DNA from 3 places in the Pseudomonas sp. YJ42 genome. Region 1 is predicted to be linked to each of the others. Evidence: riboswitches for the same ligand, from Rfam matches in the RefSeq annotation. Region 1 holds a riboswitch; each other region holds the start of a gene.

Region 1 (6,836 bases):
GCATGGTCCACGGGTACGGACTCGCTGCCTCGCAGCTGGTGCGCATCCGTGATGCAGGTGTGCCGTTGACGGTGTGTGTCGACAAAGTTGCAGCGAGCGGCGGATACATGATGGCGTGTATCGGCCAGAAGATCCTCAGCGCACCTTTTGCAATTCTCGGCTCCATTGGGGTCGTAGCGCAGCTGCCCAATGTCCATCGATTGCTGAAGAAGCATGATGTCGATGTCGAGGTGCTCACCGCAGGTGAATACAAGCGTACCCTGACGATCTTTGGTGAAAATACCGATAAGGGACGGGAGAAATTCCAAGACGATCTGGAAACTACGCACGAGCTGTTCAAGAACTTCGTCGCCCGCTATCGCCAGCAGCTGTCTATCGACGATGTTGCCACTGGTGAGGTCTGGCTGGGTATCGCCGCTCTTGGCAAGCAGCTCGTTGATGAATTGAAGACGAGCGATGAGTATCTGGCTGCTCGCGCCCGCGAGGCGGATCTGTTCCAGCTGCACTATGCGGAGAAAAAAAGTCTTCCAGAGCGATTCGGCATGGCGGCGAGTGCCACCTTGGAGCACGGCTTGCTGAAGGGCTGGACACGTCTCAACGAACAGCGATTCTGGCAATAAGGAGCAACTGATGGGTAGCTTCAAAGCACTGCAAACCAGCGAACATGCCGATGGCCGTTTCGAAACACGTGTCGTCGAGAGAGTCATCGACGAACTCCCTGTGGGTGAGGTGTTGATTCGCGTTAGCTACTCATCGCTGAACTACAAGGATGCGTTGTCGGCCAGCGGCAACCGCGGCGTTACCCGAAGCTTTCCGCACACACCGGGCATTGATGCGGCCGGCACAGTTGCCGAATCGAGCGTCCCGGAGTTTTCCAAGGGCGATGAGGTCATCGTTACCGGATATGACCTTGGAATGAATACGGCGGGCGGTTTCGGTCAGTTCATTCGCGTGCCGTCGGCGTGGGTAATCAAGCGCCCTGCCGGGCTTTCCTTGCGCGAGGCCATGGCGCTTGGAACGGCAGGGCTGACTGCGGCACTCTGCGTAGACAAGCTCGAGTTGGCGGGCCTTGAGCCAACAACCGATGCGCCAGTTTTGGTGACCGGTGCTACGGGTGGAGTCGGCAGCATTGCGGTGGCCTTGCTGTCCCGTCTTGGTTACAGCGTCGCTGCGGTGACCGGTAAGGCCGATCAAGTCGATTTCCTAACCCGGCTTGGCGCCGCGCAGGTCATTGAGCGTGGTGTGCTTCAGGCGGGGGCGGAGAAACCTCTGTTCAAAGAGCAATGGGCCGGCGCGGTCGACACCGTCGGTGGCGAAATTCTTTTCAACGTCGTCAAATCGTTGCGGCGTGGCGCCAGTGTCGCCTGTTGCGGTCTGACTGCCGGGACGAATTTTCAGGCCAACGTCATGCCCTTCATTCTGCGCGGCGTGAATCTGCTTGGAGTCGACTCGGTGGAAATCCCGCTGGTCGTCAAAGCGTCGATGTGGGACAGACTGTCCGTGCAGTGGAAATTGCCGAATCTGGATGATCTGGTGCAGGAGATTTCGTTGGAGGAGTTGCCTGCAGCTATCGAGCGAATCCTGGCGGGGCAGCAGGCCGGTCGAGTACTTGTGCGGCTTGACTGACTGTGTGGCCCCTTCGGTTAACCGGCTATTGATGACATAGCTAAAACCGATTTTGTTGCGTTGATCGAGTGAGCGAAGCTAGCGCCACTCCAACGCAACAGGAATGGGTCATGAAAGCACTGGCAGAGAAGATCATCGAAGCATTCGGCAAGAAGCAGCCGACCGAGGCCCTTCAGGTCGAGCACCCCAACTTCTGGATGTATCAATAAAAAACCGCCGAAAGGCGGTTTTTTTATTGCAGCACGAGCGTGGATTCAGCCTTGTCGGCGGCGAAACAAGGGCAACGGTTCATCGACGGCCGATTGGTAGGTGACGGAGAAATCCTTCAAACCTTCCAGCGCCTCATAGGGGTCGCGGTCAGCGCGCACCGCGAAGGCGTCGAAACCGCAACGACGCATATAAAACAGTTGATCGCGCAGCACATCGCCTATGGCTCGGATCTCGCCTTTGTAGCCGTAACGCTCGCGCAGCAGGCGAGCGCTGGAGTAGTGGCGACCATCGGTAAAGGCAGGGAAGTTCAGTGCGATGACTTGGAAATGCTCAAGGTCGTCGGCGATTTCTTCCACGGCTTCGTCGGCGTCCAGCCAAACCCCGAGACCGCCGTCGCGAGCTTTCAATGCATGAGCATGATCGAGCCATAGCTGGAACGGCACGATCAGATCGTCACAATTGGACAGACCATCAAGCGTTACGTCCTTGGGTAGCAGATGCCAGGTTTCGTCGATGACCTGGCCGTCCTTAATGATTCGCTGCATAGACGCGCTCCTTGAAGGGGTCGATGCCGATACGGCGGAAGGTGTCGAGGAACTGTTCATCTTCTGTACGTTGCTCCACATAGACGCCGATGATCTTTTCGATCACGTCGGGCATAACGTCCTGAGCGAAGGACGGGCCAAGTATCTGGCCGAGGCTCGCATTGCGGCCGGAACTGCCGCCGAGGGAGACCTGGTAGAACTCGGCGCCTTTCTTGTCCACGCCAAGAATGCCGATGTGACCCACATGGTGATGTCCACATGCGTTCATGCAGCCGGAGATGTTCAGATCGATGTCGCCGATGTCGAACAGGTAGTCCATATCATCGAAACGGCGCTGGATGGCTTCGGCGATCGGAATCGACTTGGCATTGGCCAGCGAGCAGAAATCGCCGCCAGGGCAGCAGATGATATCGGTCAGCAGGCCGATATTCGGGGTGGCGACGCCCAGTTCGCGCAGCTCGCTCCACAACTCGAACAGCCGCGACTGTTCGACATCTGCGAGGATCATATTTTGTTCGTGGGAGTTGCGCACTTCACCGAAGCTGTAGCGATCGGCCAAATCGGCGATGGTATCGAGCTGCTTATCGGTCACATCGCCTGGAGCCACTCCGGTGCTCTTGAGCGATAGGGTGACGGCTGCGTAACCGGGCTTCTTGTGTGCCACCACGTTACGCTGGCGCCAGCGGGCGAAACCGGGATGCTCGGTATCGAGTTGAGCGAGCGCGGCGCTTTGATCTTCCAGAGGCTTGTAGGCCGGGTCGACGAAAAATTTGCTGACGCGCTCGACTTCGGCTTCGGTCAGCGTGCTAGGGCCATCTTTGAGATGGGACCACTCGGCCTCGACGCGCTCGGCGAAGACCTCCGGCGTGAGCGCCTTGACCAGAATCTTGATGCGCGCCTTGAACTTGTTGTCGCGACGGCCATAGCGGTTGTACACACGCAGGATGGCGTCGAGGTAGGTCAGCAGATGCTGCCAGGGAAGGAATTCGTTGATGAAGCTGCCCACGATCGGCGTGCGGCCCAAACCACCCCCGACCGACACGCGGAAGCCCAGCTCACCAGCCTCGTTGTTCACTGCTTCGAGGCCGATATCGTGCACTTCGATGGCGGCGCGGTCGCTCGCGGCTCCGTTCACGGCAATCTTGAACTTACGCGGCAGGAAAGCGAATTCCGGATGGAAGGTCGACCATTGGCGAATGATCTCGCACCAGGGGCGTGGGTCGATCAGCTCGTCTTTGGCTACACCGGCAAACTGGTCGGTAGTGGTATTGCGGATGCAATTGCCGCTGGTCTGGATCGCATGCATCTGCACCGTTGCCAGCTCGGCGAGAATCTCAGGGACATCTTCGAGTTCCGGCCAGTTGAACTGCACATTGGTCCGGGTACTGATGTGGGCGTAGCCCTTGTCGTACTTGCGGGCAATTTCAGCCAGCTTGCGCACCTGGGTCGAAGACAGCAGCCCATAGGGCACCGCGATACGCAACATGGGCGCATAGCGTTGAATGTACAGGCCGTTCTGCAGGCGCAGGGGGCGGAATTCCTCGCCACCGAGTTCACCCGCCAGAAAGCGACGGGTTTGATCGCGAAACTGGCGAACGCGATCCTCGATGATGTGTTGGTCGTACTGGTCGTAAACGTACATGGGATGTCCTGTTCTCAGGGCTGTCTACAGCTTATCGCGCGCACGGCCGCGCACCCATTCAGGGAGGGCGGCACGATACCAGCTAGCGGTTATGCGCAAAAGTGATGTTTGGGAATATGTTTAGAACGAAACGCTGCTTTATTGGCATTTGAAGCGGTGAGCTTGAGCGACTCGCTGGCGTGGTCTTAACTGCAAGCAACGTGAGCCCGATAACAAGGAGAGCAGCCGTGTCAGAGCAGTCCAATCAACGCGGTAATGACAGCGTGGCGGATGCCACCGCTATTTTCGTCCTGATAATTCTAGTCGTCGCAACGGCGGTTTTCTGGGTCAGTCACCAATAAAGCATGGTACCTGTGCCGGGGCTGTCACAGACCGGCAAGATACAGCACCAGCTTGACCACGCCGAGGATGATCAGTACGAACGCCACTGTGAAGCCGACACCCAACAGAATGAAGTGGCTCGGTTTTCCCTGACTGAAATCCCTTTCTCGGTTTTTTCCGCTCTGCACACCGAGCGCGCCAGCCAGAACGCTTTGTAGCATTTGCCGAAACGTGAGTGGTTTTGGTTGCTTGTCGTCGTTCATAGCCGCCCCGATATGACTGATCCCCTCGAAGTCTAGCCACCATCAAGCAAGCCGTCGCATCTAAGTTCCGAGGGTGCCTGCAGCGGCTAGGGTTTGTTGCTTGATCTTGTCGGGTGCGCCGCGTAAGGTTCGCGCCTTCAGCCGCCAAGCGGCTGTCTTCATGGAGTGCGCGGTGCCCGGATCAAGGTTCGGGTTAAATGGGAAATCAGTACCAAGCTGATGCTGCCCCCGCAACGGTAGAGCCGAACCTTCGGCCAAGCCCGATACCAGCCCGTACTCCCCAAGGAATTGTCGCGGTGGGCGACATCCTCAGAACGCCTTGCGCCTGTTCCAGGCTGTGCGGCCGTTCTGCCGCCCGCGCGTCTCGAGACGGAGTGGGCATGTCTATCGTTTTCCGCTGGGCTGGTTTGGTGCTTTCGCTGCTGCTCGCTCCTCCCGCCCTGGGCGGGCAGGTTAAGGCGATCATCTCGCAGTACAGCGCGGCTGAATTCGCCTCGGCGGTGGCCCTGTTCAAACAGCGCCAACCGGACGAAATCATCGATGCACGGACCCCGGAACAGCTGAGCGAGATGGATGATGCCCGCATAGCCGAATGGCTCCAGGGCGGAGGCACGCTGCTCGCTGTCGGCGTCTTCGGGTCCGAGGTGGAGCGCTTGCGGCCGCTGATCGAGGGGTACAGCTCCGGTGATCGTTACATCATGCACAGCGATCAGGGGCTGGTTGCGATGAGCCGTATCGATGGCACGCCCGTGTTCCGCGACCGTGAACAGGCATCACGTCTCGGCGCAGAAAAGCCCGGCGAGGATCTGGCCGGCTGGGTCCGCGAGCTTGGCGATGCCAATCCCGATCAGACCGGGTGGATCGAGGCGCGTAGCTACTGGATTGCCGGTGGGAGCGATAACATCGCGCGCCTGCTGAGCTGGCTGTCCGACGATGGTTCGAGGCGGATCATGCCTGCCGAGCCGCGTCCAGCGCTACGCTTCTACCAGGACGGGCGTACTCTCAACGCATCTGAGCTCGTCTGGCGCGGCGACAGCATGGTCGCGGTGATCGATCATGGCCGTGCCGATCGCCGGGGCGACGCCGACCTCAACAACGCGCTCTGCCAGACGCTGCAACAGCGTGATATCGCCTGCGTCAGCCTGCTCGCTGGATGGGGCGAGGGCACCCTGCAGGCGCTGCGTTGGCTCGAAAGCGGTGCGCATCCGACGCTGGCGGCGGTGGTCGTGCTGCAGGATTTCGTGCTCGGCGGTGGCGAGGGGCGAGAAGAGGCCACCGAGATACTCAAGCGCCTCGATGTGCCTGTGCTCAAGGCCTTGCGCTTGGATGACCGTGACGAGAGCGCCTGGCAGCTCTCCAGTGACGGGCTCGGGCGCGACAAGGTCCACTACCAGTTGGCCATGCCGGAGCTGCAGGGCAGCAGCCAGCCGATGGTGCTGGCCGCGTGGGAGTCGGCGCAGATCGATCCGAATTCCGGTATCCGTTTTGGTTTCAGCCAGCCCTTGCCGTCCCGGATCGAAGCGTTCGCCGCTCGGATCCATCGCTGGCAGCGGTTACAGCGCAAGGCCAACAAGAACAAGCGTGTCGCCATCATCTATTACAACCATCCGCCGGGACGGCACAACATTGGTGCCGACAACCTGGACGTACCGCAATCCTTGCTCGCGATACTGCGGCGTCTCAAGGCTGAGGGCTACGAAACAGGCGAGTTGCCGCTGTCGTCCGAGGCGCTGCTGGGCATGCTGCAAGACCATGGCGTGAATCTGCCTGAGCAAGGGGATGCGTTGGCCAACATGGCCGAGAAGGTGCCCGGGCTCGACCGCGATGGATATCTGCGCTGGTTCCGTACCTTGCCGCCGGCCTTGCAGGCCGAGATGGTGCATGGCCCGTTGGGCCACTGGAGCGCGCAGATGCGTCGGGCACTGCAGGCGTCGCATCTGGATATCGCCCAGCAGACCTTGCGTGATGGGTCGAGCGAGCTGCATCACCTGCTCGATGGCGTCGAGCATCCGGCCAGAGCCCGCGCGCTGGATCTGCTCGGGCAACTCGAGCACTTCTACGAACGAGCGCTCGAGCAGCCCGGGCTGGCCAATTGGAGTGAAGCGGATGAGCTGATCGACGCGCTGGCGGCTACAGGCATCGAGGGGCTGCGTGGTTGGGGCGAAGCGCCTGGACGGGTGATGGTGCAAGGGGAGCGGATGGTTTTTCCAGGTCTACGTCTGGGCAACG
Region 2 (6,836 bases), 1.0 Mb from region 1:
GCTTCCGGCGGGCGTTGGTTCAGTCGCCAGCGGCGCGACACCGTAGGGTGGATGACGCTCCACCCATCCACCGACGGCAATGGCGGATGAAAAAAGCGTCATCCACCCTACGCCGCTCTGGGTCGCAGGCATCAGAACTCCACCCCTTTCTGCGCCTTCACCCCGGCCTTGAAGGCATGTTTGACCAGACTCATTTCCGTCACGGTGTCGGCCGCTTCTATCAATCCGGGCGGCGCGCCTCGTCCGGTGACCACCACATGCTGCAACATCGGTCGCGATTCGATATCGGCGAGCACGGGCTCGAGGTCGAGATATCCATATTTCAGGGCGATGTTCAGTTCGTCGAGCACTACCAATCCAATGCCCGGATCGGCCAGCAGCTCGGCTGCCACCGTCCAGGCCTCGCGTGCCTTGGCGATGTCACGTTGGCGATCCTGGGTTTCCCAGGTAAAGCCTTCACCCATTACGTAATAGCGAACTTCGTCAGGAAAGCGCCGAAAAAAAGTTTCCTCACCAGTGCTCGCGGCGCCTTTGATGAATTGCACCACCCCGACCTTGATGCCATGGCCGAGCGCGCGGGCAACCATGCCGAAGGCGGAGCTGCTCTTGCCCTTGCCGTTTCCGCTGTGCACCAACAACAGGCCGTACTCGTCTTGGGCCTCGGCAATCTTCGCATCGACAACGGCCTTCTTGCGCTGCATGCGTGCCTTGTGGCGCTCATCGCGCTCGCTCGACTCGGTCATATACGAGCCCCCTGACGCTGGACAGTCCAGACACGCAACCCGCTGAACAGTACCGCGGCGGTTCCGACATAGAGCGCCAGCGTGCCCAGATTACGTGGATAGTAGATGCCGATGCGCTCGACCAGTTGCGCCAGACTTGGATCGGGATAGCGACCCGAAAAGAACAGGAAGCCACCACCGGAAAACAGGTAGCAGACAAACGCACTCAGCATCACCACCCCCGCCAGAACCGCCAGGCTGGATAGCTGATCACGGTGCAATCGCGCGTAGGTGCGCCCTCCGAACCACAACGAGCCGTACGCCGGCGCCAGCATCCAGTAGGCCGGCGACAGGCAATAGCTGCTTACGCCGTTCCATTCGATAGCGGCAAAATCCAGCAGCGAAGCCTCGACGAACAGTGCCGGAAAGACCCAGCGTGGCGCGAGCAGCACACCGGCGAGGAAGAACACCGCCCAGGATGCGCTCGGCAGGTTCACCGACGCGAAGTGCTGGCCGCGGGTCATAGCCATCAGCGCCACCAGCGCGATGCCAACGGCCAGTTGGGCCCTGGGGGACAATCTGATCATTTGCGTTCTCCTTGTAGGTCGTTGGAACTGCGTTAGAGCGCCTGATAGCGAACCGTGAAGTGAACCGCCCGACCGGGCTGCTCATAGGTCTGCGCGGTTTCGTAGTCACGGTCGAATAGATTCGTCAGCCTGGCCTGTAGCCGCCAGGACGCGTCGATGCGGTATTCGCCTCGCAGATCCACCAGCGCATAGCCGGGGAGCCGCTCGGCATCGGCGTTGCTTGCCCGGTCGTAACGCTGACTGGTCGTGTAAAAGGTAGTACCGACGCCGAAGCGACCAATCGTGCGGTCCAGATCGATATTAAGTGCGCGTTTGGCGCGGCGCGGCAGCAGATGTCCGTGATTGGCCTTGCTGCGGTCTTGGGGGTCAAGAATCGTCAGAGTGGTAGCGACATCCCAGCCAAGCAGGTTTGTCGCGACGCTGCCTTCGAGGCCACGGATCCGCGCGACATCCAGATTCTGCGGCTGCATGGGGTCGCTACCGGTCCAGATAATCAGATCGTTGATCTGGGTCTCGAACGCGTTCAGGCCCCATTCGCCCCATTGCTGTTGGCCTTTCAGGCCCAATTCATAGCTTTGCGACTCCTCGGGCGTGAGGTCCGGATTGCCTGCGGTGAAGCCCGTATCCGGCGCATACAGGTCATTGAACGTCGGCGCCTTGAACGCGGTACCGTAAGACGCGCTGAGCACCAGGTTGTCCCGAAGATCGTAACTCCAACCCAGATTGCCGGTGTCGTGGCTGCCGAACTGCTCGTTGTCATCGCGACGCAGACCGGCCAGCAGGCCATGTCGACCGAAGCGGGCCTGGTACTGCAGGTAGGCGCCCTTGTTATCACGCGAATCGATCGCATAGGCATCGCTCACGTCGATGCGATCCTGCTGATAGTCGAAACCAAGCGTGAGCAACTGCTCGTCGGTGATGCTGAAATCGTTCTGCCAGCCTAAGGTGTCTCGCTCGGTGTCGAAGCGTGAAAAGAATTCACCGTCGCGGTGGTTATCACTGTTGTCTTCGCTGTGCCCGCCCTGGAGGGTCACCAGCCAGGGCTCGATCGGCGTGAACCGAGCGCGGGCGCCCACGACCTGCTGACCACCGTCGCTGTAGGCGAAGCGGCCGCTGTTGCCCGAGGAGACTCTCGAGTCGTAGTCGCTGTGGGTCTCGACCTGCAGCCAGCTGCCATCCAGTTCCAGGCCATTGTCGAACCGGTAGCCGCCTCTTAGCGAGCCGGATAACTCACGGTAGCCGTCAGCATCCGCCTCGTACGCCCGAGGGGCCGTGGTGCGATACGCGCGGGAATTGGTGCCGTCAGTGGATTCGCTGGCAACGCCAAGATTGAACCAGCCAGCACCTTGCCCGCCGGAAATGCCCGCCGTACCGTTGAAACTGGAGCGACTGCCTGCGCCAACCGAGAGATAGGGCCTGAATCCATCGCCATCGCCCTGGCGAGTGAAAATCTGCATCACACCGCCGACCGCCTCCGAGCCATAAAGGCTCGAACGCGGCCCGCGCACCAGCTCGATACGCTCGATCTGTTCCACCGGAATGCTCTCCAGCGATGCGCCGCCAGCGGTCGCCGAACCGACCTTGATGCCATCCACCAGGACCAGTAAATGCTGGCTGCTAGTGCCGCGGATATACACCGACGAGGTTTTGCCGCGTCCGCCATTGGCTGAAACGCTCACCCCAGCAAGTCCCCGCAGCAGATCGAGCACGCTGGACGCCTGGCTGCGCTCGATCTCTTCGCGGCTAATCACGGTGCTTGATGCGATGCGACTGAACGAGCGTTCGGTACGGGTCGCCGTGACCACCTGTTCATTGAGGTTGACCGGCTGAAGCGTCTGGGCGAAAGACAGCGAAGAACAGCCAAGCAGCGCGCAGGCTGCAGAGGCGGTAAAGGACGTGCGAATCAAGTTCAGGTCTCCGTCGTGCCCGCCGCACGACAAATAGTCGATAAAGGCAGACGGAGATCGCAAAGAAAGGAGTGCAGGTGCAGGCAGCCGCACCCCGATCAGCGCCCGCCGCACTGCCGTGGAATGCGACAGGCCGGTCTCCGGGCTCGCGAGCGGATGCCTGTGGCACCCTGAAAAACCGCGCCTTCCCATGCCTGTGGCACAGTGGCTATGAGCGGTTTCCTGTCTCGCCTACCGTTGCGGGGGCAGCGCCGGAATCTTCCAAAGAATGGACCGGCTTCCCTGTTTCACCCTTCTGGCTTTTTGCCAGGGGGCACCTGAAGCAGCGCGGAGGTTAGTCCAAGGCCCCACGCAGCGCAACTGGAAGCGCGCGCGAGTAGCTCTGCGGCAGGTTTGAATACCCTTCTTGGAGATTTACCGGAACGCCGGACGCTGAACGGCTTCGAATGCAACAATGCCCATCCGCCACCGGCCCCAACGAGAAGACGCCAGCCAATGACGACCATCGTGCAGATCTCCGACACTCACTTCGGCACCGAGCAACCGGGCGTGGTGCAAGCCATGGAAGATCATGTGAAGGAGCACGGGGCCGATCTGTTGATCTTCTCGGGCGATATTACCCAGCGTGCCAGAGTTTCGCAGTTCGCTGCAGCACAGGCCTTCGTCCAGCGTCTGCACGGCCATGGTATTGCCGAAACGTTAGTGATCCCGGGCAATCACGATATTCCGCTGTATAACGTTTTTGCGCGCTTCTTGATGCCCTATCGAAACTACCGGCGGCACTTCGGCGACGACCTCGAGCCCACGTTCGAGAACGACGAAGTGTTGATCATCGGCCTCAACACCACGCACCCGCGGCGGCACAAAGACGGGCTCGTCACCGATGAGCAGGTGCAGGTGGTCACGCAGCGGCTAAGGCAGACCAGCCCGAACAAGCTGCGCATCGTGGTCGCGCACCAGCCCTTCGGTGCCATGGTCTTGAGCGATCTGAGCAATCTGCAGCACAACGCCGATGACGCCTTGCACCGGTGGGCCGACGAGGGGCTGGATCTGGTAATGGGGGGGCATATTCACTTGCCCTACGTGCTGCCGTTGTCCAGGCAATACCCAGGACTGTCGCGGGAGATCTGGATGGTCCAGGCCGGCACCACGCTGTCGTCACGGGTCCGCGGCACGTCACCGAACTCCTTCAACCGTCTGAAGCTCCGCTCCGGCACCGGCAAGACGGCCTGTGTGGAACGTTGGGATCTGCTAGACGACTGCTTCGTGCTGGGTTCGCACTTCAACCTGCATTGGTAGCCGCAGCAGATGCACCTTCCACGGCCACCTGCTGCGCCTGGTACGAACGCTGCTAGCCGAGCGAACCCGCCACAGCCAGCCCCGTCAGATAAACACCGGCAAACCCGAGATTGAATGCGATGAATAGATACAGGCTGTACCTGAGGTAGCTGCCGAACGTCAGCCCCGGCACCTTGCTCATCGCGACGATCCCCGCGGCGGACCCTATCACCAGCAGCGAACCGCCGACCCCGACCGCATAGGTCAGCACCATCCACTCGGCTACGCCCATTTCCAGTCCGGACTTGAGCAACGCGGCCGTCAGCGGCACGTTGTCGATCGCGGCCGATAGCACGCCCATCAGATAGTTGGCCAGCACCGCCGGGACCTGGTCGTATATGCGCACCAACCCGTCCAGTACATGGATCTCCTTGAGCATGCCGACTAACAGCAGAATGCCGAGGAAGAACAACAGGGTTTCGAATTCGACTTGGCGCACGTACTCCAAGATCGGATCGGTTTCGATGTCATCACTGAAGAAGCGCGCCACCAGGAACATGATCGAAAGCCCGGTAAGGAACGTCAGCACCGGTGGAATCTGGAAGAAAAAGTTGCCGGCGATGGTGCACAGAATGGTGCCGAGGAAAATCAGCGCAATGGCGATGTCGACCCGACGGACATCGGTTCGGTGGCTGGTGACCACCACCTGCCCATTCATCCCGACCGAGAGCAATGCAGCCAGCAGCAGCACCGCCAAAAATGCCGGGAGCGCCAGCAGCAGCAGTTGCAGGATTTTGACCTTGCCGGCGAGGAAGATCATCAGGGTGGTGACATCACCGGTGATTAACGCAACGCCACCGGAGTTGACCGCAAATACCACCAGAGCGGCGTACTTGATGGTCTTCTCCGCGCTGAGTTTGAGCGACATGATCAGGGTGATCGATACCAGGGTCGCGGTGATGTTGTCCGCCAGTGACGAAAACACGAAGCAGAATGTCGCCGTCAGAAACAACAGCGCGCGCTCACTGATTCGCTTGGGCAACACCAGATAGATCAGATTCTCGATCATGCCCTTCTTGTTCAGGTAGGCGACGAAGGTCATCGCAGCCACCAGAAAAATCCAGAGCCCGGCAATTTCCGCGATGTTTTCGTTGAGGCTTTCCAGCACCAGGTCGCGCTCGGCGCCTTCGGGTGAAAATACGAACAGCAGCATCCAGGCCAAGGTGCCGAAAAACAGCGTGACCTTGGCTTTGTTCACATGGGTTATTTCTTCCAGAACGACACCGAGCAGGGCGGCCACGGCGAGGCCGATCAGCACGTACTGAAGTATTTCAGGCATAAGGCACCTAACGTATAAGGGGGAGACGGTTCGTGCGCAGGATGCGCACCCGAGAAGTTGGGGCGCCGATCATAGCCAAAGTGCGACAATTCGACACCTGACAAATGTCAAACTCCGATGTATTTCCAGATATTCCGAGGCCGCGAATCAGTGGCGAGGTACGAATCCGGCCGGCTTGGTCGACAACCAATCGACAAAGGTGCGCAGGCGCGGATCGCTCAGCAAGGCGTCGCGGCTGTTGAAGGTGAGCGCTAGCTCTTTCTCGCTGAACAGGCGATGAATCTGGTTATGGCAGGGCCGGCAGACCCAGAGCGTGGCGGTGATCCGCGTTTCCTGCCCGAAGCGCTTGCGGACATAGCTTTTGCCATGCAGCGCTTTGGGAATCAGGTGATGGCGGGTCAACGGCACCAGCCGCAGGCACAGCTCGCAGGCTTCAGGCTGGTCTGGAAGTCGTATGATCGGCACCATTCAACGTGACCCGAATCGCAACGTGAAACAACTGTGCTTAAGGCTCGCTACCCTGGCGGCCACGATGAAAGCGGTGCCGCTCGTCGGTTCTCAATCCGGCCAGCGTCTGCGAGTTACGGATTGCGAGCGAGCCGCTCACCGTCGAGTACGCGTTTGGCACTGAGGTAGCTGTTCTGCCAATAGCGGTTGGAAAGACTGTCCAGGCGTACGGTTCCACCAGTTGACGGCGCGTGGACGAAGCGCCCCTCCCCCACGTAGATCGCGGCATGGCTGACCCGCCTTCCGCCACTGGTGGCGAAGAACAGCAGATCGCCTGCTTTGAGCGCATCGCGTTTGACGGTCTGGCCACGCATGGCGTTCATCTCGCGCGTGGTCCGGGGTAGCGCGACTCCTGCCGCGCCTCGGTAGACATAGCCGATCAGACCACTGCAATCAAAACCGCCGTCAGGGGTGTTGCCGCCATAGCGATAAGGTGTGCCAACCAGCCCCAAGGCGGTGAACAGAACCTCTTCCGCGGTACCTGGGTATTGCTGGG
Region 3 (6,836 bases), 1.9 Mb from region 1:
GATACGCGCTTGGGCGATGTTCTCTGGGCGATTGATAGAGCCATCCCAGGCGATCATGTCTTCCACTTCAGTTCGATAGAGCGCGATTTCTAGCTGGGTCGGCGCGAAGTCACCGCGCCATTGTAATTCGTATGTTTTCGAGGTCTCGGGTGCCAGGTCGGGATTGCCTGATCCGGGATAGTAGAGATCTGAAAACGTCGGTGCACGGAAGCCTGCGCCGTAGCTGAGAATCCAGCGCTGCGACTCGCTGACTGGCAAGCTGAAAGCCGCATTCCAGCTGTTCTGGCTGCCGAACTGCTGGTTGTCGTCATGGCGCAAACCTAATTCAGTACCGAAACGATCACCTTGATAGCTGTGCTGGGCGAAAAAGGCCAAGTTGTCGCGGCTGTCTTCTTTGTAGGCAGTGGTTGCGTCGAGGCGGTCTTCGTACCAGTCGCTACCGAGGCTCAGTTGGTGGCTTTCGTTCAGTCGCAGGCGATTAATCCAGGCGGCGGAATGGCGCGTGGTTTCCAGTAGCCCGTCGTTGAAGGCTGAGCCCACTGCGCGGTTGCGGTCAAAACTGCGCCCCAGCTCCAGACGGCTGTTCCAGACCTCGCTCAACTGCCCGTCCAGGTAGCCGCTGTAGCTGCTGACGCGGAATTCGTCCTGAGGTGCGCCGGGGGCGAACTCGTAGGCGTCGTCGTATTCGTTCTCGCCGCGTTGGTCGTTGAGGCTCAGGCCGGCTTTCCAGTTGGCATCGATCTGATGGTCGAGCTTCAGGTGCAGGGCTTTGGTGCGCTGACCGTCATCATCGCGGTCGGCGCCACGCTCGTCCCGGGTGATATCGAAGTCCTCACGCTCATCGAGGCTGACCCCGAGATTGACGCGGGTCTGCTGGGTGCCGCCAGACAGATTCAGGCTGCGCTGGAACGTGTGGTCGCTTCCGGCCGCTAGCCGCACCTCTGGGTGCAGGCCTGGTCTTCCGCTTCGGGTGAATATCTGAATTACCCCGCCGACGGCGTCTGCGCCGTAGAGTGCCGAGCGCGGGCCGCGAACAACCTCTACACGGTCGATATTGTCTATCGCCAGATAATCGAGCCGGGCAATGCCGCTGGTTGAAGACGCGATGCGCTGCCCATCCAGCAGAACAAGGGTCTGAGCCGTTCCGGTGCCGCGCACGGATAGTGACGGCAGCCCGCCAGCGGTAGAAACGCTAACGCCAGGTACGCGCCGAAGGAGCTCTGGGACGCTTCTTGCCTGCAAGCGCTTGATGTCATCACGAGTGAATACCGTGTTGGCGGCGGTGGCCTGCGCGCGAGGTTCGGCTTGGCGCGCCGAGGTAACGAGCATGTTTGGCAACTGATAGCTGTCACTCACGTTCGTATCGGCAAATGCCTGGGAAGCCGGCAGCAGTGCCACAGCCAACGCAAGACGGGTCAGTTTCATCAGAATCATCCTCAAAAGATCAGCGCTTTTGAGGAGGGCAGGAACAAGCGCAAGGATAGACAGCCGCGCTTGACGGTGCTGCCCTCCGCAACACCAGTCGAATCCGCCAGGCCGGTCTCCGGGCTTTCGACACGCACCCGGCTCGCCTTCCCATGCGATGCACAGTGGCGGTTGAGCGGGCGGTGATCCAGCGGATCACGGTCGATTACCGTTGCGGGGGCAGCGCCGGCCTTGCACATGTGAGCGCACCGGCTTCCCGTTTAATGCGGACCTTGCGGTCACGCACACCTGGGCGGATTAGAAATCGCGGGAACCATAAGGGCTGTCCCCGAGAAATACAAGCAAAGCACTCGTAGCCGAGCGCGTCCTGTGCAACGAGAAGGCGGCTGCCGTGGTTCGATCAGGTATTTGCAGGGGCTGGGCAGGCGCGACGGCGAGTTCGTGCGCACCTCGCCATATTGCCGAGACGTCCTCTACGCCGCAGATGGCCTCAGGCGGCGTCTGATGACGAACTCAACGCCGCTTCAAGCAGCCTCAGAGCTGGGCCAGTCGCGCGCGGATAGCGGCTTCGATGCCGACGGCATCGAGGCCGCATTCCTTGAGCATCTCGGCGGGCTTGGCGTGCTCGACGTAGTAATCGGGCAGGCCCATATGGAGGATCGGTTTCTGCAGGTTTTCGGCGGCGAGGAATTCGCCGACGGCACTGCCAGCCCCGCCCATGATGGAGTTTTCCTCGATCGTCACCAGCAGGTCGTGGCTGTCGGCCATCTGCCGCACCAGCGCCTGGTCCAGTGGTTTGACGAAACGCATGTCGACGACGCTGGCGTCGAGCGCTTCCGCAACCTGCAGCGCTTCAGTCAGCTGTACACCGAAGACCAGCAAGGCGACCCGGCGACCTTCGCCGTTGCCACCTTGGCGACGCACCACACCCTTGCCGATTTCCAGCGGCTCGAGTCCGGGCTCGATCGCTGCATTCGGGCCCGTGCCGCGCGGGTAACGTACCGCCGCGGGACCTTCGAAGTGATAGCCGGTGGTAAGCATGCGGCGCATCTCGTTCTCGTCGCTGGGGGTCATTACCAACATGCCGGGGATGCAGCGCAGATAGGACAGATCGAAACTGCCCGCATGGGTCGGACCGTCTTCGCCGACCAGGCCGGCGCGGTCGATGGCGAACAGTACGTCGAGGTTCTGTACCGCGACGTCATGGATCAGTTGGTCGTAGGCGCGCTGGAGGAAGGTCGAGTAAATCGCCACCACCGGCTTGGCACCCTCGCAGGCCATGCCGGCGGCTAGGGTGACCGCGTGCTGCTCGGCGATGGCGACGTCAAAGTACCGATCCGGGTAGCGTTCACTGAACTCGATCAGATCGGAGCCTTCCTTCATCGCCGGGGTGATCCCGGTCAGACGCGGATCGGCGGCGGCCATGTCGCACAGCCATTGGCCGAAGACGTTGGAATACTTCGGGCCGCTGGGCTTCTTCGGGGCTGAAGGTGCGCCGACCGGTTCCAGTTTGCTGATCGCATGCCAGGTGATGGGGTCGACTTCCGCCGGGGCGAAGCCTTTGCCTTTCTTGGTCACCACATGCAGGAATTGGGGGCCGGCCAGGTCGCGCATATTGCGCAGGGTCGCGATCAAGGTCGGCAGGTCGTGGCCGTCAATGGGGCCGATGTAATTCCAGCCCAGCTCTTCGAACAGCGTCCCGGGAACCAGCATGCCCTTAGCGTATTCCTCGGTGCGGCGGGCGATTTCCCAGGCGCCCGGCAGGCGCGAGAGGACCTTCTTGCTGCCCTCGCGCATGCTCGAGTAGGTACGGCTGGAGAGGATCTTGGCCAGGTAGTTGGACAGGCCGCCGACGTTGCGCGAAATCGACATGTCGTTGTCGTTGAGCACCACCAGCATGTCGGCGCCGACTTCCGGCGCGTGGTTCAACGCTTCGAACGCCATGCCCGCGGTGAGCGCGCCGTCGCCGATTACCGCGATGGACTTGCGCTTCTTGCCCTGCAGGCGCGCGGCGATGGCCATGCCCAGGGCGGCGCTGATGGAGGTGCTGGAATGGCCGACGCCGAAGGTGTCGTATTCGCTCTCGCTACGGCGTGGGAAGGCGGCGAGGCCATCCTTTTGGCGCAGGCTGGCCATGCGCTCGCGGCGCCCGGTGAGAATCTTGTGCGGGTAGGCCTGATGGCCGACGTCCCACACCAGACGGTCGTCCGGCGTGTCGTAGACGTAGTGCAGCGCGATGGTCAGCTCGATTACACCGAGCCCGGCACCGAAGTGTCCGCCGGTCCGGCCCACGCTGTACAGCAGCTCCTGCCGCAGTTCGTTGGCGAGTTCTTCGAGTTCCGCTTCGCCCAGGCGGCGCAGCTGCTCGGGAGTGGCCGCGCGGTCAAGAACGGGCGTCGTAGGGCGAACCCGAGGAATCTCATGGAACGTCTTGGGCATCGGGCGAATCGTTTTGGCTGAAAAAAGAGCCGCAGTTTACCTGATGGTTACTACGAGAAGAATGATCCAGGCATCAACGGTCATCGCCGCTCGGGTAAGCAGCCTGGCCTGGCAGCTGCGGATTCAGCTTCGACGTTCAACAATGAAACGGGCCAACTGGCGCAAAGGCTCCGCGGCGGTGCCGAAGGCGACGACGGCCTCGAGCGCCATATCTCGCAGCTCCAACGCGTAGGCCTTGGCCTCATCCATCCCTAGCAGTGCCGGATAGGTGGGCTTGTCACGCGCGATATCGGCACCCTGATGCTTGCCGAGCGTGGCGGTGTCGCTTTCCACGTCGAGGATGTCGTCCTGCACCTGGAAGGCCAGGCCGATCGCCTGTGCATACCGTTGCAGAGCGGCCAGCCTTTCGGCATCTGCTCGCCCGCTGGCCAAGGCGCCGAGACGCACGCTGGCTTCGATCAGGGCGCCGGTCTTGTGCCGGTGCATCAGCTCCAACGCTTCGCGGTCGAGTTTGACGCCAACCGAGCCGAGGTCGATGGCCTGTCCGCCAACCATGCCGCCCGGGCCTGCGGCGCGCGCGAGATTGACGAGCATTTCCAGGCGAAGCGCCGGATCCGCAGGGTTGCGCGCTTCGGTGGCCAGTGCTTCGAAGGCCAGGCTTTGCAGGCCGTCGCCGGCGAGGATCGCGCAGGCTTCGTCGAAAGCCTTGTGCGTAGTCGGTTGGCCGCGACGCAGGTCATCATCGTCCATGGCCGGCAGGTCGTCGTGGACCAGCGAATAGGCATGGATCAGTTCGACGGCGCAGGCGGCGCCATCGGCTTGCGCGCTGTCCCCTTCGAGCGCCTCGCAGGCGGCATAGACCAGCAGCGGGCGCACGCGCTTACCGCCGTTCATGACGCTGTAGCGCATGGCCTGGTAGAGGCGTTCGAGTTCGTGGCGGGGCGGGGTGAAAAGCGTATCGAGGCAGCTGTCGACGCGCTTCTGGCAGCGTTGCTGATAGTCGCCGATCATGCGTCGGGATCCACCTCGAAGGGGGCTTCCTGCAGTTTGCCGTCACGCTCGAGCAGGATCTGTACCTTCTGCTCAGCTTGGCTTAGCGCCGCCTGGCAGTCACGGGTCAGGCCGATGCCTTGCTCGAAGCAGGTCAGCGAATCCTCCAGCGACAGCTCGCCGCTTTCCAGGCGCTCGACCAACTGCTGGAGCTCGGCGAGGGATTGTTCGAAATCGAGGGCGACTTTCTTGCGGGCCATGGCGGAACCTGTCTGTGCGGCTGCTCTGAAACGGGCGCGACACTAGCAGAGCTGGGCGGCATTAGCCATAAGCCGCCCGGGCTATGCGCCGCTCAACGCCAATATGTGGCCTGGAAATAATACAGCGTCATGGCACTGCCGACCCCAATGACGAAGGCGCGTAGCCAGGTGGCTGGCAGCTTCTTGCTCAGCGCACCGCCGGTATAGCCGCCAAGCGTGGTACCGATCAGCAGGATTGCCAGTTCGTAACCGCTCACCCGTCCAGCAATGATGAAGGTGGCCGTGGCGACGCTGTAGATGATCGCCGAGATCAGATTCTTCAGCGCGTTGGCGCGAACCAATTGGTGGCCTTCGATGGAAAAGGCCGCCAACTGCAGAATGCCCATGCCCGCGCCGAAATAGCCGCCGTAGATGGACACCAATCCATGTGCCGCCAATGATGCAGGCGCATGCGGCGGTATTGCACTGTCGTCCTTGCGGCGTGCCGCCAGCCAGCGGCTCAGCCAGGGACTAGCGGCGAAGAGGGCGGTAGCGACGAGCAATAACCAAGGGATCAGCAGGCTGAACACGTCGTCGCCGCTGGCGAGCAGCAACAGACCACCGAGTAAGCCGCCGATCAGTCCCGCCAGCAGCAGCGGGATCAGGTAACGACCCAGCGGTCGTAATGCCGAGCGTGCCGCCCAGGCACCGGCGAGACTGGCCGGCCACAGCGCCACGGCATTGGTCGCATTGGCTGTTACCGGCGGCAAGCCGGTGGCCAGTAGCGCCGGGAACGAGAAGAAGGTGCCGCCGCCGGCGAGGGCGTTCATTCCGCCGGCGGCGAAACCGGCGGCAATCAGCAGCAACAGGTCGAACAAGGGCATCGGGCGAGCTCGCGACAAAAGGGCGCAGGTTATCTCTGCCGCTTCGCCTCGCCAAGCGGATCCACGCAGGACCCACGACGGAGGGGACCCATGCGATATCGCGCCGGCGGCAAGGGCGAGTGATCGACGGCAGAGAGGGTTCTAGCGGTCGGACGGGTGTTGGCCTTCATCCATCCGGGCGCTGGCCAGCTCGTTGAGGATCCCGCAGTCGCCCGCCGGTTGATTACCGCTGCAGCAGCTGCGCAATTGCTGCAACTGGCGCTCCAGTCCGCGAAGGCTATCCAGACGCGCACGGACACGTTCGAGTTGTTCGTCGATCAGCAGGTTGATGTCGCCGCAGTCAGCCTCGGGGTGGTCGGAGAATGCAAGCAGTCGACGAATGTCGGCGAGGCCGATGTCCAGCGCTCGGCAATGGCGAATGAACACCAGCTGCGTCAGCTGTTTTGTCGTGTAGGCGCGATAGCCGTTGGCGCCCCGTTTCGGAGCGGGCATCACTCCGATTTTTTCGTAATAGCGGATCGTCTCGACATCCACCCCCGCGGCTGCGCTCAATTGGCCTATACGCATGATCGCTCCCGTATTCAGACTTGACCCTGGAGCTGCTCCAGGGTGTGCAATAGGTTTCGAATATAAACGAGGAGGGCAAACCATGTCGTCGAAATGCTGTGATTCCGGCTGCGGCACGAGCCCGGCGGTGAGCCCCGGTTTCCGCAAAGCACTATGGATAGCGCTGGCAATCAATCTGGCGATGTTCGTCGTGGAGATCGTCAGCGGTCTACGGGCGGGCTCGGTCTCGCTGCTGGCCGACGCCATCGACTTCGCCGGCGACGCCGCCAACTACGGCATCACCCTGGTGGTG

What was found. A riboswitch is a leader RNA that binds a small molecule or an ion and turns the genes downstream of it on or off. The one in region 1 is predicted to bind cobalamin.
Region 2: another riboswitch for cobalamin. It lies ahead of btuB (TonB-dependent vitamin B12 receptor); the one in region 1 lies ahead of ACL0K2_RS02870 (cobaltochelatase subunit CobN).
Region 3: another riboswitch for cobalamin. It lies ahead of ACL0K2_RS16945 (TonB-dependent receptor domain-containing protein); the one in region 1 lies ahead of ACL0K2_RS02870 (cobaltochelatase subunit CobN).

What each region holds. Positions count from the first base shown of each region.
Region 1 covers NZ_CP178378.1:672,181-679,016, reverse strand. Annotated here, with positions in the region: gene sohB (protease SohB) at 1-620, shown strand, start outside; gene ACL0K2_RS02890 (YhdH/YhfP family quinone oxidoreductase) at 631-1,626, shown strand; gene ACL0K2_RS02885 (DUF934 domain-containing protein) at 1,881-2,381, opposite strand; gene ACL0K2_RS02880 (nitrite/sulfite reductase) at 2,365-4,023, opposite strand; gene ACL0K2_RS02875 (DUF2970 domain-containing protein) at 4,389-4,607, opposite strand; cobalamin riboswitch at 4,761-4,897, shown strand; gene ACL0K2_RS02870 (cobaltochelatase subunit CobN) at 4,988-6,836, shown strand, end outside.
Region 2 covers NZ_CP178378.1:4,538,889-4,545,724, reverse strand. Annotated here, with positions in the region: gene cobO (cob(I)yrinic acid a,c-diamide adenosyltransferase) at 132-743, opposite strand; gene ACL0K2_RS21070 (hypothetical protein) at 740-1,309, opposite strand; gene btuB (TonB-dependent vitamin B12 receptor) at 1,342-3,213, opposite strand; cobalamin riboswitch at 3,330-3,552, opposite strand; gene ACL0K2_RS21060 (metallophosphoesterase family protein) at 3,712-4,515, shown strand; gene nhaD (sodium:proton antiporter NhaD) at 4,568-5,833, opposite strand; gene ACL0K2_RS21050 (hypothetical protein) at 5,981-6,301, opposite strand; gene ACL0K2_RS21045 (C40 family peptidase) at 6,415-6,836, opposite strand, start outside.
Region 3 covers NZ_CP178378.1:3,688,518-3,695,353, forward strand. Annotated here, with positions in the region: gene ACL0K2_RS16945 (TonB-dependent receptor domain-containing protein) at 1-1,425, opposite strand, end outside; cobalamin riboswitch at 1,517-1,732, opposite strand; gene dxs (1-deoxy-D-xylulose-5-phosphate synthase) at 1,960-3,864, opposite strand; gene ACL0K2_RS16955 (polyprenyl synthetase family protein) at 3,988-4,875, opposite strand; gene ACL0K2_RS16960 (exodeoxyribonuclease VII small subunit) at 4,872-5,114, opposite strand; gene ACL0K2_RS16965 (sulfite exporter TauE/SafE family protein) at 5,207-5,977, opposite strand; gene ACL0K2_RS16970 (Cd(II)/Pb(II)-responsive transcriptional regulator) at 6,119-6,544, opposite strand; gene ACL0K2_RS16975 (cation transporter) at 6,627-6,836, shown strand, end outside.